3 regions of the Streptomyces sp. RPA4-2 genome follow, and region 3 is predicted to be linked to each of the others. Evidence: riboswitches for the same ligand, from Rfam matches in the RefSeq annotation. Region 3 holds a riboswitch; each other region holds the start of a gene.
What was found. A riboswitch is a leader RNA that binds a small molecule or an ion and turns the genes downstream of it on or off. The one in region 3 is predicted to bind thiamine pyrophosphate.
Positions count from the first base shown of each region.

Region 1: another riboswitch for thiamine pyrophosphate. It lies ahead of thiO (glycine oxidase ThiO); the one in region 3 lies ahead of thiC (phosphomethylpyrimidine synthase ThiC).
Region 2: another riboswitch for thiamine pyrophosphate. It lies ahead of HEP85_RS28460 (thiamine ABC transporter substrate binding subunit); the one in region 3 lies ahead of thiC (phosphomethylpyrimidine synthase ThiC).

Region 1 is NZ_CP050975.2:2,705,788-2,710,483, reverse strand. It holds gene HEP85_RS11625 (thiazole synthase) at 1-338, opposite strand, end outside; gene thiS (sulfur carrier protein ThiS) at 342-542, opposite strand; gene thiO (glycine oxidase ThiO) at 539-1,717, opposite strand; TPP riboswitch at 1,715-1,826, opposite strand; gene HEP85_RS11610 (NAD(P)/FAD-dependent oxidoreductase) at 2,123-3,355, shown strand; gene HEP85_RS11605 (Rv2175c family DNA-binding protein) at 3,673-4,038, shown strand; gene thiE (thiamine phosphate synthase) at 4,134-4,696, shown strand, end outside.
Region 2 is NZ_CP050975.2:6,473,645-6,478,340, reverse strand. It holds gene HEP85_RS28470 (ABC transporter ATP-binding protein) at 1-290, opposite strand, end outside; gene HEP85_RS28465 (iron ABC transporter permease) at 290-1,969, opposite strand; gene HEP85_RS28460 (thiamine ABC transporter substrate binding subunit) at 1,945-3,039, opposite strand; TPP riboswitch at 3,117-3,235, opposite strand; gene rlmN (23S rRNA (adenine(2503)-C(2))-methyltransferase RlmN) at 3,275-4,381, opposite strand; gene HEP85_RS28450 (helix-turn-helix domain-containing protein) at 4,544-4,696, opposite strand, start outside.
Region 3 is NZ_CP050975.2:4,690,393-4,695,088, forward strand. It holds gene HEP85_RS20430 (VWA domain-containing protein) at 1-581, opposite strand, end outside; gene thiC (phosphomethylpyrimidine synthase ThiC) at 737-2,566, opposite strand; TPP riboswitch at 2,559-2,715, opposite strand; gene HEP85_RS20440 (YibE/F family protein) at 2,787-4,373, shown strand; gene HEP85_RS20445 (SsgA family sporulation/cell division regulator) at 4,457-4,696, opposite strand, start outside.

The sequences.
Region 1 (4,696 bases), 2.0 Mb from region 3:
ATCGGGTCGGGAAGCAGGGTGCGCTCGTCGGCGATGACCTCCAGTTTGACCAGGTCGGTGCCGAGCGCCTCCCGGGCGAGCCGCGCGGTCAGCACGGCCTCGCCCGCGGTGAAGCAGCCCGCGGTGTTCGGCAGCACCCGGATGCCGAGCCGGGCGAGCACGGACAGGACGGAGCCGTGCGCCGCGGGATCCACCCGGCGCATCGCGACCGTCGTCAGCTCCGTCCCGGACGCCACGAGCGACCGTTCCAGCACGGTGAGGCTGGGCGCACCTCCCGTACCCATGATCAGCCGGGACGAGTAGGACGTACCTCCGAGGACGAACGGATCGTCGGCCATGGGTCAGCCTCCTTGGACAGCGGTGAGGACTTCGACACGGTCTCCCTCGCGCAGGGACGTGGCGGACCACTGGGTGCGCGGGACGACGGTCTCGTTGAGCGCGGCGGCGACGCCGGAGGGCGCCGCCGTGAGGGTGGCGACGAGCGTGTCGAGGGCGGTGCCCGCGGCGACGAGCCGGCGCTCGCCGTTGACGAGGATGTTCATACGGGTTGCTCCGTGCGTGTCGGGCTGAACCGGTGGGGAGTGAAGGGACGCGCTTCCTCGGGGAGCTCCCCCGAGGCGAGGACGTGCGCCATGACGTCCCCGGTGACGGGAGTGAGCAGGACGCCGTTGCGGTGGTGGCCGGTGGCCAGCAGCAGTCCGTCGAGCCCGGTCGGGCCGAGCAGCGGAGCGTTGTCGGGCGAGCCGGGGCGCAGTCCGGCCCGGGTCTCGGTGAGCGGCAGTTCGGTGATCCCGGGCACCAGCTCATGGGCGTCGCGCAGCAGCTCGTACACGCCGCCCGCGGTCACCGTGGTGTCCCAGCCCAGCTCCTCGCTGGTCGCGCCGACGACGAGTTCGCCGCTCTCGCGCGGCACCAGATAGACGTGGCTGCCACGGACCACGGCCCGCACGGTGCGGCTCAGGAAGGGCGCGTACCGCTTCGGCACGGTCAGCCGCAGCACCTGCCCCTTCACCGGGCGCACGGGCGGCCTCACGAAGTCGGGCACGCCCTCGAGCCTCCCGCTGAGGCTGCCCGCGGCCAGTACCACCTGCGCCGCCGCCAGCCCGTCGCCGCCCGCGGTGACGACCCCGGTGGCCCGCTCCCGGACCACCGTCAGCCGCTCCGCCCAGGTCCGGTGGAACACCACTCCGGCTCGCTCGCACGCCGTGACCAGGCCCTTCGCGAGGCGGCGCGGGTCGATCTGATGGTCGCCGTCGACGCGCAGACCACCACGGACACCGGGCGCGAGCATCGGCTCCAGCCGGCGGCACTCACGGCCGCTGAGCCACTCCGATTCGAGCCCCGAGCGGATCTGCAGGGCATGCAGTTCCCGCAGATGGGCGCGGTCGTCGGAGTCCAGGGCGACGGCCAGCGTGCCGCACCGGCGGTAGCCGAGATCCTGGCCCGTCGCCTCGGTGAGCTCGGCGACGAAGTCCGGATAGCGGCGGGCGGAGGCGAGGTTCAGGCCCAGCAGGGTCTGCTCGCCGTAATGCAGTTCGGTGACGGCGGCGAGCATCCCGGCGGCGACCTGCGCGGCCCCGCCGCCGGGTTCCGGGTCCACGACCGTCGTGGTGAACCCGCGCTGAGCGGCCCGCCAGGCCGTGACCAGGCCGATGATCCCGCCCCCCACCACCAGGACGTCGGACGTGACGGACCTCTCCGCCGGTGTACGCGACATGGGCGTCCAGCCCCTCCCTTCGCCGGCATGACCCGGATCAGGTTCGTACGGTCGGAGGCCGCCAGCCTCCCTCTCAGCCCGGTGCGTCCGGGCTCCCGCGAGTGCTCTACGTCGACCACCCTAGCTCGCCGCCGTATGCCTCAGTAAGGGAGCCTCCGTCCATCGCCCAGGCGCCCGACGGCCTTGTCCGGCTGCGGCTGGAGGAGAGCGGGGAGGGGAGCCGTGGGCGGGCGGGCGGGACGAACGTGGTGGTACCGATCGGGCAGATCCGGCAGATCGAACACCCTGAACACCCCGCACAGGCCGCACGCGCCGGACGGACCCGCCGACACCGGGTCGCATTGTGGAACAGGTCACCGAGCACGTCCGCTGACTGACGGATTGTCAGGTGTCTATGGTGATCAGGTGAGCGAGCAGACGCAGGCGCAGAAGCAGGGGCCTACGGCACGCCGGGTCGTCATCGCGGGCGCGGGCATGGCCGGCGTGCAGACCGCGGTCGCCCTGCGCGAACAGGGATTCACCGGCGGCGTGACACTGATCGGCGCCGAGCCGCACCAGCCGTACGACCGGCCGCCGTTGTCCAAGGCGGTGCTGCTCGGAAAGGCCGAGCACTCCGCCTTCGACATCGACTTCGAGGCACTGGGCATCGAACTGAGGCTCGGCTGCGAAGCGCTGGGCCTGCGCCCCGGGGACCACGAGCTGGACACCGCCACGGGACCGGTGCCCTACGACCTCCTGGTCCTGGCGACCGGCGCGGAACCGATCCAGCTCCCCGGCGCGGAGGGCATGCCCGGCGTCCATCTCCTGCGCACCCTGGACGACGCCGAACGGCTGCGCCCCGTGCTCGCCCGGCAGCACGACATCGTGGTGGTCGGGGCGGGCTGGATCGGCGCCGAGTTCGCCACGGCGGCGCGCAAGGCCGGGTGCGCGGTGACGGTCGTCGAGGCCGCCGACCGGCCGCTGGCCGGGGCGCTTCCCGCCGAGGTGGCCGCGCCGATGGCCGCCTGGTACGCGGACAGCGGGGCCTCGCTGCGCACCCACGCGCGCGTGGAGCGCGTCGAGCCCGGTGCCGTGGTGCTCGACGACGGGTCCCGGGTGCCCGCGGGCGCCGTGGTAGTCGGCATCGGCGCCCGGCCCGCCACCGCCTGGCTGGCCGGCTCCGGCATCGAGCTCGGAGCCCACCGCGAGGTCGTGGCCGACAGCCACCTGCGCACCTCCGTGCCGGACGTCTACGCGGTCGGCGACTGCGCCTCCTTCCCCTCGGGCCGGTACGAGGAGCGCCTTCTCGTCCACCACTGGGACAACGCCCTGCAGGGACCGCGCACGGTGGCGGCGAACATCATCGGCGAGGCCCCGGTGGCGTACGACCCGGTTCCGTACTTCTGGTCCGAGCAGTTCGGCCGTTTCGTCCAGTACGTCGGCCACCACGCGCCCGCCGACACGACCGTCTGGCGCGGCGACTCCTCGGGCGCCGCCTGGACGGTCTGCTGGCTGCGCGACTCCCGACTGGTCGCGCTCCTGGCGGTGGGCCGCCCCCGCGATCTGGCCCAGGGCCGCCGCCTGATCGAGGCGGGCATGCCGCTGGCCCCGGAGATCCTGTCGGATCCGTCACGTCCGCTGAAGGACGCCATGGGCTAGGCGGGCACCGAGGCCTCCGTTCGGGCGGCCTGGGGGCGGACCCGGTCCGGTGGGCTCCCTCACCGGGTGGCGGCCGGGCGGCCGGGGCGAGGAATTGCGCCGGGCCGCTCGCCCGATGGCCGCCGGGCGGCCAGGCGGCCAGGCAACCGGGCGGCGGACGGTCGGGCGAGCAAACCCGCCGGGCCCGCTCGCCGCGTGGCCCGCGCACGCTCCACCGCGCCGGAATTCGGCGGAATTCCGCAAGATTCACGCGCTTCTGACGCGGGACGGGTGGCGCTCGGGTACCGAGTGTCAGTCCGGGATGGCAGGCTTGTCCCGTGACCGAGATTGACGCAAAGATCGATGCTCTCGTCCCCGCCTGGCTCACCCTCCCCGACATCGCCGAACAGTTCGGCGTCGAGGTGACCCGCGTCCGGCAGTTGGTCAAGGAAGGCCAGCTGATCGCCGTACGCCGTGGTGAGAACCGCGCGCTGCACGTCCCCGCCGCTTTCATCGACGAGGACAAGGTCGTCAAGGGCCTCACCGGCACCCTGACGCTCCTGCGGGACGACGGCTTCACCGACGAAGAGATGCTCGAGTGGCTCTTCACCCCCGACTCGACCCTGCCCGGCACCCCCGCGCAGGCGCTGAGCGAGAATCGCGGCACGGAGGTGAAGCGTCGCGCCCAGGCGCTCGCCGTCTGATCCGACAACACGTCCGGCGTACGGACCACGGCCGGCCCCGGGCCACCCCGGCCGCCGTGGTCCGTACGCACCGCAGCACCACGGGGGACCCACGCATGCCCGAGAACGCCGCCCGCCTCGCCGACGCCCGCGTCTACCTCTGCACGGACGCGCGCACGCGCCAGGGCGACCTCGCCGAGTTCCTGGACGCCGTCCTGGCGAGTGGCGTCGACATCGTGCAGCTGCGCGACAAGGGCATGGAGGCGGCCGAGGAACTGGAGCACCTCCAGGTCTTCGCGGACGCCTGCGCCCGCCACGGCAAGCTCCTCGCGGTCAACGACCGGGCGGACGTCGCCCACGCGGTCGGCGCCGACGTACTCCATCTGGGCCAGGGCGACCTCCCGGTCCCCGCGGCCCGCGCCATCCTCGGCGACGAAGTCCTGATCGGCCGTTCCACGCACGCGGCGGCGGAGGCCTCGGCCGCCGCCGTCCAGGAGGGCGTGGACTACTTCTGCACCGGCCCCTGCTGGCCCACTCCCACCAAGCCCGGCCGCCACGCACCGGGCCTCGACCTGGTCCGCCACACCGCCGCGCTCGGCACCGACCGCCCCTGGTTCGCCATCGGCGGCATCGACCTGGGCAACCTCGACGAAGTGCTGGAGGCGGGCGCCCGCCGTGT
Region 2 (4,696 bases), 1.8 Mb from region 3:
GGCACCCCCGCCTGGTCGTGGCCGGTCAGGAGCACACGTCCCGCGTCGAGCGGCTGCAGTCCGGCCACCGCCCGCAGCAACGTGGACTTGCCGCTGCCGCTCGGTCCGAGCACGCACACGATCTCGTGCTCGGCGACCTCCAGATCGACGGCGTCCAGCACCGGCCGGTCACCGAAGCGTACGGTCGCCGCCTCGACGCCGAGCAGGACCTCCGGCGCCGCCGCCCCCGGACCCGCACCCGCACCCGCACCCGTCGTCCCAGACGTCGCCTTCGTGACGAGCCTCGCCATCAGAACTCCCCTGTCCGGTCGGTCCGCATACGCTCCAACAGCAGCAGCGCCACCGCGCACACCACCATCAAGGTCGTCGAAAGTGCCATCGCCTGCCCGTAGTTGAGGTCACCGGCGCGCCCGAGCAGCCGTGCGACCGCGACCGGCAGCGTCGGGTTGTCGGGGCGCGCGATGAAGACCGTCGCCCCGAACTCGCCGAGCGACACGGCGAAGGCGAACCCCGCCGCGATCAGCAGCGCCCTCCGCACCATCGGCAGGTCGACCTCCCGCCACACCCGCCACGGTGAGGCCCCGAGCACCGACGCCGCCTCCCGCAGCCGTCCGTCCACGGCCCGCAGCACGGGCAGCATCGTCCGTACGACGAAGGGGACACCCACCAGCGCCTGCGCGAGCGGCACCAGGATCCAGCTGCTCCTGAGGTCGAGCGGCGGCTCGTCCAGCGCGATCAGGAACCCGAAACCGACGGTCACGGCGGACACACCGAGCGGCAGCATCAGCAGTGCGTCGAACCCCCGCACGAGACGACCGGCGCGGCCGGTGAGCGCGGCGGCCGCCAGACCTCCGATGACCACGGCGATCGCGGTGGCGGCGAGGGCGTACTCCAGCGAGTTGCCGATCGCCTCGATCGGGGCCACCAGGAAGATGCCGCCGTCGTCGGAGGCCAGCGCCCTGTAGTAGCCGAATCCGAAGCCCCCGGGGGTGTCCAGGGACCGCTGGACCAGGACTCCGAGGGGCAGCACGAGCAGGACCGCGATGCTCGCGACCACTCCCGTGAGCAGCGCCCACTGCCCGGCCCCGCGCGGCCGGCGGGCGGTCGTCTCCGGGGCCACCAGACGCAGGGCGGTCTCCCGGCGGCGTACGGTCCCCGCGTGGACGGCGAGGATCGCGCCGACGGCCACGAACTGGATGATCGTCAGCACCGCCGCCGTCGCGAGGTCGAAGATCTCCGAGGTCTGCCGGTAGATCTCCACCTCAAGGGTGGAGAAGGTCGGCCCGCCGAGGATCTGGACCACCCCGAACGAGGTGAAGGTGAAGAGGAAGACCATGAGCGCCGCGGCGGCGACGGCCGGGCTCAGGGCCGGGAGCGTCACCGTGCGCCAGGCCGCGAACCGGGAGGCGCCGAGCATGCGCGCGGCCTCCTCCTGGCGCGGGTCGAGCTGCGACCAGAGCCCGCCGACCGTACGGACGACCACCGCGTAGTTGAAGAAGACGTGCGCGAGCAGGATCGCCCAGACGGTGGTGTCGAGCCGGACGCCCCACAGGCCGTCCAGCAGTCCGCCGCGGCCGATCAGCGCCAGGAACGCCGTACCGACGACGACGGTGGGCAGCACGAACGGGACGGTCACCACCGCGCGCAGCACCTGCTTGCCCCGGAAGTCGAAGCGCGCGAAGACATACGCGCCGGGGAGCGCGATCAGCAGTGTGAGCGCTGTCGAGGCGAGCGCCTGCCAGGTGGTGAACCACAGCACGTGCCGGATGTCGGACCGGCCGAGCACCTCACCGATGCGTCCGAGCCGCCAGACCCCGTCGGCCTTGAGACCGCGGGCCACGATCGCCGCGACGGGGTAGGCGAAGAAGACGCCGAAGAACACGACCGGCAGGGCCATGAGCCACAGCCGCGTCGCGCTCCCGCGCCTCCTGGGCGCCGCCTCGCCTACTTCAGTACGAGCGAGGTCCACGACTTGACCCACTGGTCACGGTTCTTGGCGATCTCGGCCGGGGCCAGGGTCTCCGGGTGCTCGGCCTGCGGGCCGAACTTCACGAACACCTCGGGCACCTTGGCGGTCTCGCGGACCGGGTACACGAACATGTTCAGGGGCATGTCCTGCTGGAACCTGAAGCTGATCAGGAAGTCGAGGAGCGCCTTGCCGCCCTTCGTGTTCTTCGCGTTGCTCAGCAGCCCCGCGTACTCGACCTGGCGGAAGCAGGTGCCGCCGGCGACCCCGGTCGGCGCGGTCTTCGGTTTCGGGTCGGCGTAGATCACCTCGGCGGGCGGGGAGGAGGCGTACGAGACGACCAGCGGCCGGTCGGCCTTGGCCTTCTTGCCGCCCGCGGACCCCGAGAACTCGTCGTTGTAGGCCTGCTCCCAGCCGTCGACCACCTTCACGCCGTTGGCCTTGAGCTTCTTCCAGTAGCCCTGCCACCCGGCGTCCCCGTACTTCGCGGCGGTCCCGAGCAGGAAACCGAGGCCGGGCGAGGACGTGGACGCGTTCTCGGTGACGAGCAGGTTCTTGTACGCGGGCTTGACCAGGTCGTCGAAGGAGGTGGGCGGCGCCAGCCGGTGCTTGCTGAAGTAGGCCTTGTCGTAGTTGACGCAGATGTCGCCGGAGTCGATGGGCGTGACCCGGTGCTTGTCCTCGTCGACCCGGTAGCGCTGGACGATCTGGTCGGAGCCCTTGGGCTCGTACGGCTGGAACAGCCCGTTGTCGAGCGCGCGGGAGAGCAGGGTGTTGTCGACGCCGAAGAAGACGTCGCCCTGCGGGTTGTCCTTGGTCAGGATGGCCTTGTTGACGGCCTGGCCGGCGTCTCCGTCCTTGAGGATCCTGACCTTGTAGCCCGACTCCTGCTCGAAGGCGTGCAGCACGCTCTTGGAGTAGGCGAAGGAGTCGTGGCTGACGAGGGTCACGGTCCGGGAGCCGGCGGCCTTGTCGCCGGAGCCGGACGAGCCGCACGCGGACAGCGTGACGAGGCCCAGCGCGACGACCACGGCCGCGGCCGTCCGCCTCTTGGTGCTCGCTTTGGTGCTCACTGAATTCCTCCTGGGGTGACCAGGAAGAGACGCGGCCCTGCCCGGGAACTCGGCGGTTCCCGGGCAGGGCGCAACAGCTTGAGTGATGCCCGAACTTCCTACCCAGAATGACCTGGGCGAGGTTCAGAGGGTCTGCGGCCCACCGGTGCCCCGGCTGCCGCACTCTCAGCGCTGTGGCGCTCCCCTGTCGGAATATGAAGATGTCGGAATATGAAAATGTACGTGCCGGGTCAGACTACCGCTCGGTCGCCGCGAGCTGGCCGCACGCCCCGTCGATCTCCTGGCCCCGGGTGTCCCGGACGGTGACCGGCACGCCGTGGGCCGCGATGGCCTCGACGAACGCCTTCTCGTCCTCGGGCCGCGAGGCGGTCCACTTCGAGCCCGGGGTCGGGTTCAGCGGGATGAGGTTGACGTGCACGGGCTTGCCCCTGAGCAGCCGCCCGAGCCGGTCACCGCGCCACGCCTGGTCGTTGATGTCCCGGATGAGGGCGTACTCGATGGAGAGCCGGCGCCCCGACTTGGCCGCGTACTCCCAGCCCGCGTCGAGCACCTCCCGCACCTTCCACCGCGTGTTCACGGGGACGAGGGTGTCGCGCAGCTCGTCGTCCGGTGCGTGCAGGGAGATGGCGAGGCGGCACTTGAAGCCCTCGTCGGAGAGCCGGTGGATGGCCGGGACCAGTCCGACCGTCGACACGGTGATGCCGCGCTGGGAGAGTCCGACGCCGTCCGGCTCGGGGTCGGTGAGCGCGCGGATGGCGCCCACGACCCGCTTGTAGTTGGCCAGCGGCTCGCCCATACCCATGAAGACGATGTTGCTCAGCCTCGCGGGGCCTCCGGGGATCTCCCCGTCCCGCAGCGCCCGCATGCCGTCCACGATCTGGTGCACGATCTCGCCGGTCGACAGGTTCCGGTCGAGGCCGGCCTGGCCGGTGGCGCAGAACGGGCAGTTCATCCCGCACCCCGCCTGGGAGCTGATGCACATGGTCACCCGGTCCGGGTAGCGCATCAGCACGGACTCGACGAGCGTGCCGTCGAAGAGCCGCCACAGGGTCTTGCGCGTGGTGTCCTGGTCGGTCGACAGATGCCGCACGACGGTCATCAGCTCGGGAAGCAGCGCTTCCTGGAGCTTGCCTCGCGCGGCGGCCGGGATGTCCGTCCACTCCGCGGGGTCGTGCGCGTACCGCGCGAAGTAGTGCTGCGAGAGCTGCTTGGCGCGAAACGGCTTCTCCCCGATCGCGGCAACCGCCTCTTTACGCTCGGCGGGCGTGAGATCGGCAAGGTGCCGCGGCGGCTTCTTGGCTCCGCGGGGGGCGACGAATGTGAGTTCTCCGGGCTTCGGCATAACCCTTCCAGTGTCGCAGATCAACTCGACCGTCCCAGGCCGCAGCGGGGTGGGGACGGTCACCCCTGGGCACCGCCTGTCGGCTTCGGTCGCCCTCGCACGGCCCGGGTACCGCCCAGAGACGGCCCGGCGCGGTCCTCGGTCGGACCCTCCTGACGCCTGCTAGTTCGGCACAGGTGGCGCTGCCCAGCCGTGTCGGACGGCGTGACCGCCGAGCTGCATCCGGGTACGGACCCCGGCCATGTCCATGAGGTGGCGCAGGCGTCGGTGCAGCGTGCGCTGTGACAGGCCCAGCTGTGCAGCGGTCGTCTGATC
Region 3 (4,696 bases):
GGCACACCCACGGGCGGCGTCCCCGGCGCCGAGGCGGGGAGGCCGGGCTCCTCGTCCACGCTGATGCCGAAGTCGGTGGCCAGACCCGCGAGTCCGGACGCGTACCCCTGTCCGATCGCCCGGAACTTCCACTCTCCGCCGCGCCGGTACAACTCGCCGCCGATGAACGCCGTCTCCGTCGTGGCCTCCATCTCGAAGCGCGCGAACTCCCGCCGCGTCCCGGCGTCGAGCAGCCGCAGTGTCAGCCCGGACAGCTGACCGAAGGTGCCGCCGTCGGCCGAGGCGCCCAGCACGACCCGCTCGATCTCCGGTTCCAGCGAGCGCAGGTCCACCTCGACCGTGTCGGTCGTGGCACCGGCGTCCCGCCGCTTCCCCAGGTGGCGTACGGCACCGGAGGCGTGCCGTGGCTGGTTGTAGAAGACGAAGTCCCCGTCGTCCCGGACCCGACCGTCCGCACCGAGCAGCAGGGCCGAGGCGTCCGCGTCCGGCGCGCCGGGACCCCCCGTCCAGCCGAGCACGGCCCGTACGGCCCCGACGGCCACCGGAAGGTTGGCGCCCTTGCTCATGGATGTCGATGTCATGGGCTCAGTCTGCCGACGGAACCCGGCCGTCCGCAGGGGGGAACTCCCGTGACATGCCGGCCCGACGGGTGGTGCCGATTCCTCCGCGGCCTTTCGGGAAGCGGTGCTCAGGGTGCGCCGGACCCTGAGCACCACTTCTCCGGAGCGTCGGTGCGTCAGTCCGCCAACGGCAGGTACACCCGGTTCCCGCTCGCCGCGAACTCCTTCGACTTCTGGAGCATCCCCTCGGCGATCTCCTCGGGCGAAGCCCCCTCGGCCGCGGAACCACCGAACTGCTCCGCGATGCTCTGGCTGATCTTCATGCTGCAGAACTTCGGGCCGCACATGGAGCAGAAATGCGCTGTCTTGGCGGGCTCGGCCGGCAGTGTCTCGTCGTGGAACTCACGTGCCGTGTCGGGGTCGAGGGCCAGGTTGAACTGGTCCTCCCAGCGGAATTCGAAGCGGGCGTCGGACAGCGCGTCGTCCCATTCCTGCGCGCCTGGGTGTCCCTTGGCGAGGTCGGCCGCGTGGGCGGCGATCTTGTAGGTAATGACGCCGGTCTTGACGTCGTCACGGTTGGGCAGGCCCAGGTGCTCCTTGGGCGTGACGTAGCAGAGCATGGCCGTGCCCCACCAGGCGATCATCGCGGCACCGATGCCGGAGGTGATGTGGTCGTACGCCGGCGCGACGTCCGTGGTCAGCGGGCCGAGCGTATAGAACGGAGCTTCATCGCAGATCTCCTGCTGAAGGTCGATGTTCTCCTTGATCTTGTGCATCGGGACATGTCCCGGGCCTTCGATCATCGTCTGTACCTGGAAACGCTTCGCGATCGTGTTGAGTTCCCCGAGCGTCCTCAACTCGGCGAACTGCGCGGCATCGTTGGCGTCCGCGATCGAACCGGGCCGTAGCCCGTCGCCGAGCGAGTACGTGACGTCGTAGGCGGCGAGGATCTCGCAGAGTTCCTCGAAGTTCTCGTAGAGGAACGACTCCCTGTGGTGTGCCAGGCACCAGGCCGCCATGATCGAACCGCCGCGCGAGACGATGCCGGTCTTGCGGTTCGCGGTGAGCGGTACGTACGGCAGCCGCACGCCCGCGTGGACCGTCATGTAGTCCACACCCTGCTCGGCCTGTTCGATGACCGTGTCCTTGTAGATCTCCCAGGTCAGCTCCTCGGCGCGGCCGTCGACCTTCTCCAGTGCCTGGTAGAGGGGCACCGTGCCGATGGGAACGGGGGAGTTGCGCAGGACCCATTCCCGCGTGGTGTGGATGTTGCGGCCGGTGGACAGGTCCATGACCGTGTCGGCGCCCCAGCGGGTCGCCCAGGTCATCTTCTCGACCTCCTCCTCGATCGAGGAGGTCACCGCGGAGTTGCCGATGTTGGCGTTGACCTTCACCAGGAACCGCTTGCCGATGATCATCGGCTCGATCTCCGGGTGGTTGACGTTCGCGGGCAGCACCGCGCGGCCGGCGGCGATCTCCTCGCGGACGACCTCGGGGTCGACGTTCTCGCGGACCGCGACGAACTCCATCTCGGGGGTGATCTCGCCGCGGCGGGCGTACCCGAGCTGGGTGACCGCCTCTCCGGGGCGGCCCCGACGCGGCTGACGCGGCCGGCCCGGGAAGACCGCGTCGAGGTTGCGGAGGCCCCCGCGCGGCGAGGTGTGCTTGATCCCGTCGTCCTCGGGGCGGACCGGACGGCCCGCGTACTCCTCGGTGTCGCCCCTCGCGACGATCCAGTGCTCACGCAACGGAGCGAGTCCCCTGCGTACGTCCGTGTCGACGGTCGGATCGGTGTACGGGCCGGAGGTGTCGTACAGCGTGACGGACTGCCCGTTGGTGAGGTGCACCTGACGGACCGGCACCCGCAGGTCGGGGCGCGAACCCCCGACGTATGCCTTGTGCCACCCGATGGACTGCCCGGTCCCCCTGAGCTCTTCGCCCAGGGACGCGGCCGACGGCTCGTCCGTCTGGCTGGAGGCAGGCGTGCGTACGTCCTTGTTGGTCATGAGACCTACTCCCTACGCCGGCATTACCCGGTAACAGGTTCAGCGGTCGACGCAGCGGCTTCCGTCCGCCGATGTTTCATGTGAAACATCGCTGAGACAGAGGTCAGCGCCCTCTCAGCCCGGTGCTCCGAGCTCCCGCGTGTGCAAAGGTGCTTCCACGCTAGCGTCATGTCTGGCGCGGTGAACAGAGGGCCCTCGCCGTTCTTGCGATGATCGGTCGGTGACCACGATGCAGCAGCCCCCGTTCCCGCCGTCCGAGCCGCGGCGCGGCTCCGGTCCCGGCGACGGCCATGGGCAGGGGCACGGGCACGGACAGGGCTCCGGAAACGGCCGCGGGCACGCCCACGGGCCGGATGGTGGCAACGGGCACGGACCCGGTGCCGGGCACGGACTGGGCGGCGGGCACGGATCGGGCGGCGGGCACGGACCGGGGGAGGGGCGCGGGCACGGACCGGACACCCTTCCCGCGCCGGGGCACTCGCACAGCCACAGTCATGGCCCCGCCGCGCCCGTCTCCAAGCATCTGCGCAAGGTCATCGCGGCCGTGCTGATTCCCTTCGCCGCGGCGGTCGTTGTGGGTCTCGTGGTGCTCTGGCCCGGCGGCGCCCCGTCACACGAACGCACGGGTGTCGGCTTCGACCGGCAGAGCCAGCAGGCCACGGTCACCCAGGTCGTCCAGGTGGACTGCAAGGCGGTGAACGCCTCGGGGGACACCCCGACCGGCGACACCTCCACCGCCGAGGGTTCCTCCGCCCAGCGGCAGGCGACGGGCGAGTGCAAGAAGGCGACGATCCGGGTGGACACCGGTAAGGACAAGGGGCGCACGTTCACGGAGATCGTCCAGCCCGACCAGTCACGGCAGTTGCACCAGGGCGAGAAGGTCGTGGTCGCGTACGAGCCCTCGGCGCCCAAGGATCTGCAGTACTCGGTCACCGACGTGAACCGGAAGTTCCCGATGGCGCTCCTCGCCGGGATCTTCGCACTGGCCGTCGTGGTGGTCGGCCGGATGCGTGGGCTCATGGCGCTGATCGCGTTGGCCGTCAGTTTCCTCATCCTGACGTTCTTCATCCTGCCCGCCATCCTGGAGGGGGCGAATCCGTTGGTCGTGGCGGTGGTCGGGGCGAGCGCCATCATGCTGATCGCGCTCTACATGTGCCACGGCCTGTCGGCCCGTACCTCGGTGGCCGTGCTCGGCACACTGCTCTCGCTGATCCTGATCGGTGTGCTCGGCTCGGTGTTCATCGGCTGGGCCGCCCTGACCGGCAACACCGACGACAACACCGGTCTGATCCACGGCCTGTATCCCTCCATCGACATGAGTGGTCTGCTGCTCGCGGGCGTGATCATCGGTTCGCTCGGTGTGCTCGACGATGTGACGGTGACGCAGACCTCGGCGGTCTGGGAGCTGCACGAGGCCAATCCCACCATGGGCCGGCGCGGCCTGTACCGAGCGGGCATCCGGATCGGCCGCGACCACATCGCGTCGGTCGTCAACACGCTCGTCCTGGCGTACGCGGGAGCCGCGCTGCCGCTGCTGTTGCTCTTCTCGATCGCGCAGAGCAGCGTCGGCGCGGTCGCCAACAGTGAACTGGTCGCCGAGGAGATCGTGCGCACCCTGGTCGGCTCGATCGGCCTGGTCGCCTCGGTCCCGGTCACCACCGCGCTGGCGGCCCTGGTGGTCTCCGCGGACCGCACCGGGACTCCGGGCCTCTCCACGACGGCCACAGGGCCCGTGGCGCCCGTACGGGAGCCCGTGGGGGCCCGGGGACCGGTCCGGGGCGGCAAGGGCCGTCGCCGCAAGCACTGAAGCCACCGCGCGCCCGCCCCGGGTGTGCAGAAGCGTTCCTCCACAGAGTGCGGAAGCGTTCCTCCGCGAAGGCGCGGGAACGTTCAGCCCGCGCTCTGCTCCTCCGCCAGGATGCGGTCCAGCGCCTCGTCGAGATGGGTGTCGAAATCCGCGAGGGAGCGCTCCTGCCCCAGCGGTACGAGCTTGTCGGTGCGATCGAGGAAGGCCACCAGCGGCGCCGCGCCGGACCGGAACAGAGCGTGGTCGCCGCCCACCTGAAGCCGGATCAGTACCTCGCCGAACGCGTCCGGATCGGCGGGCGCGATGTGCACATCGCCGTCGCC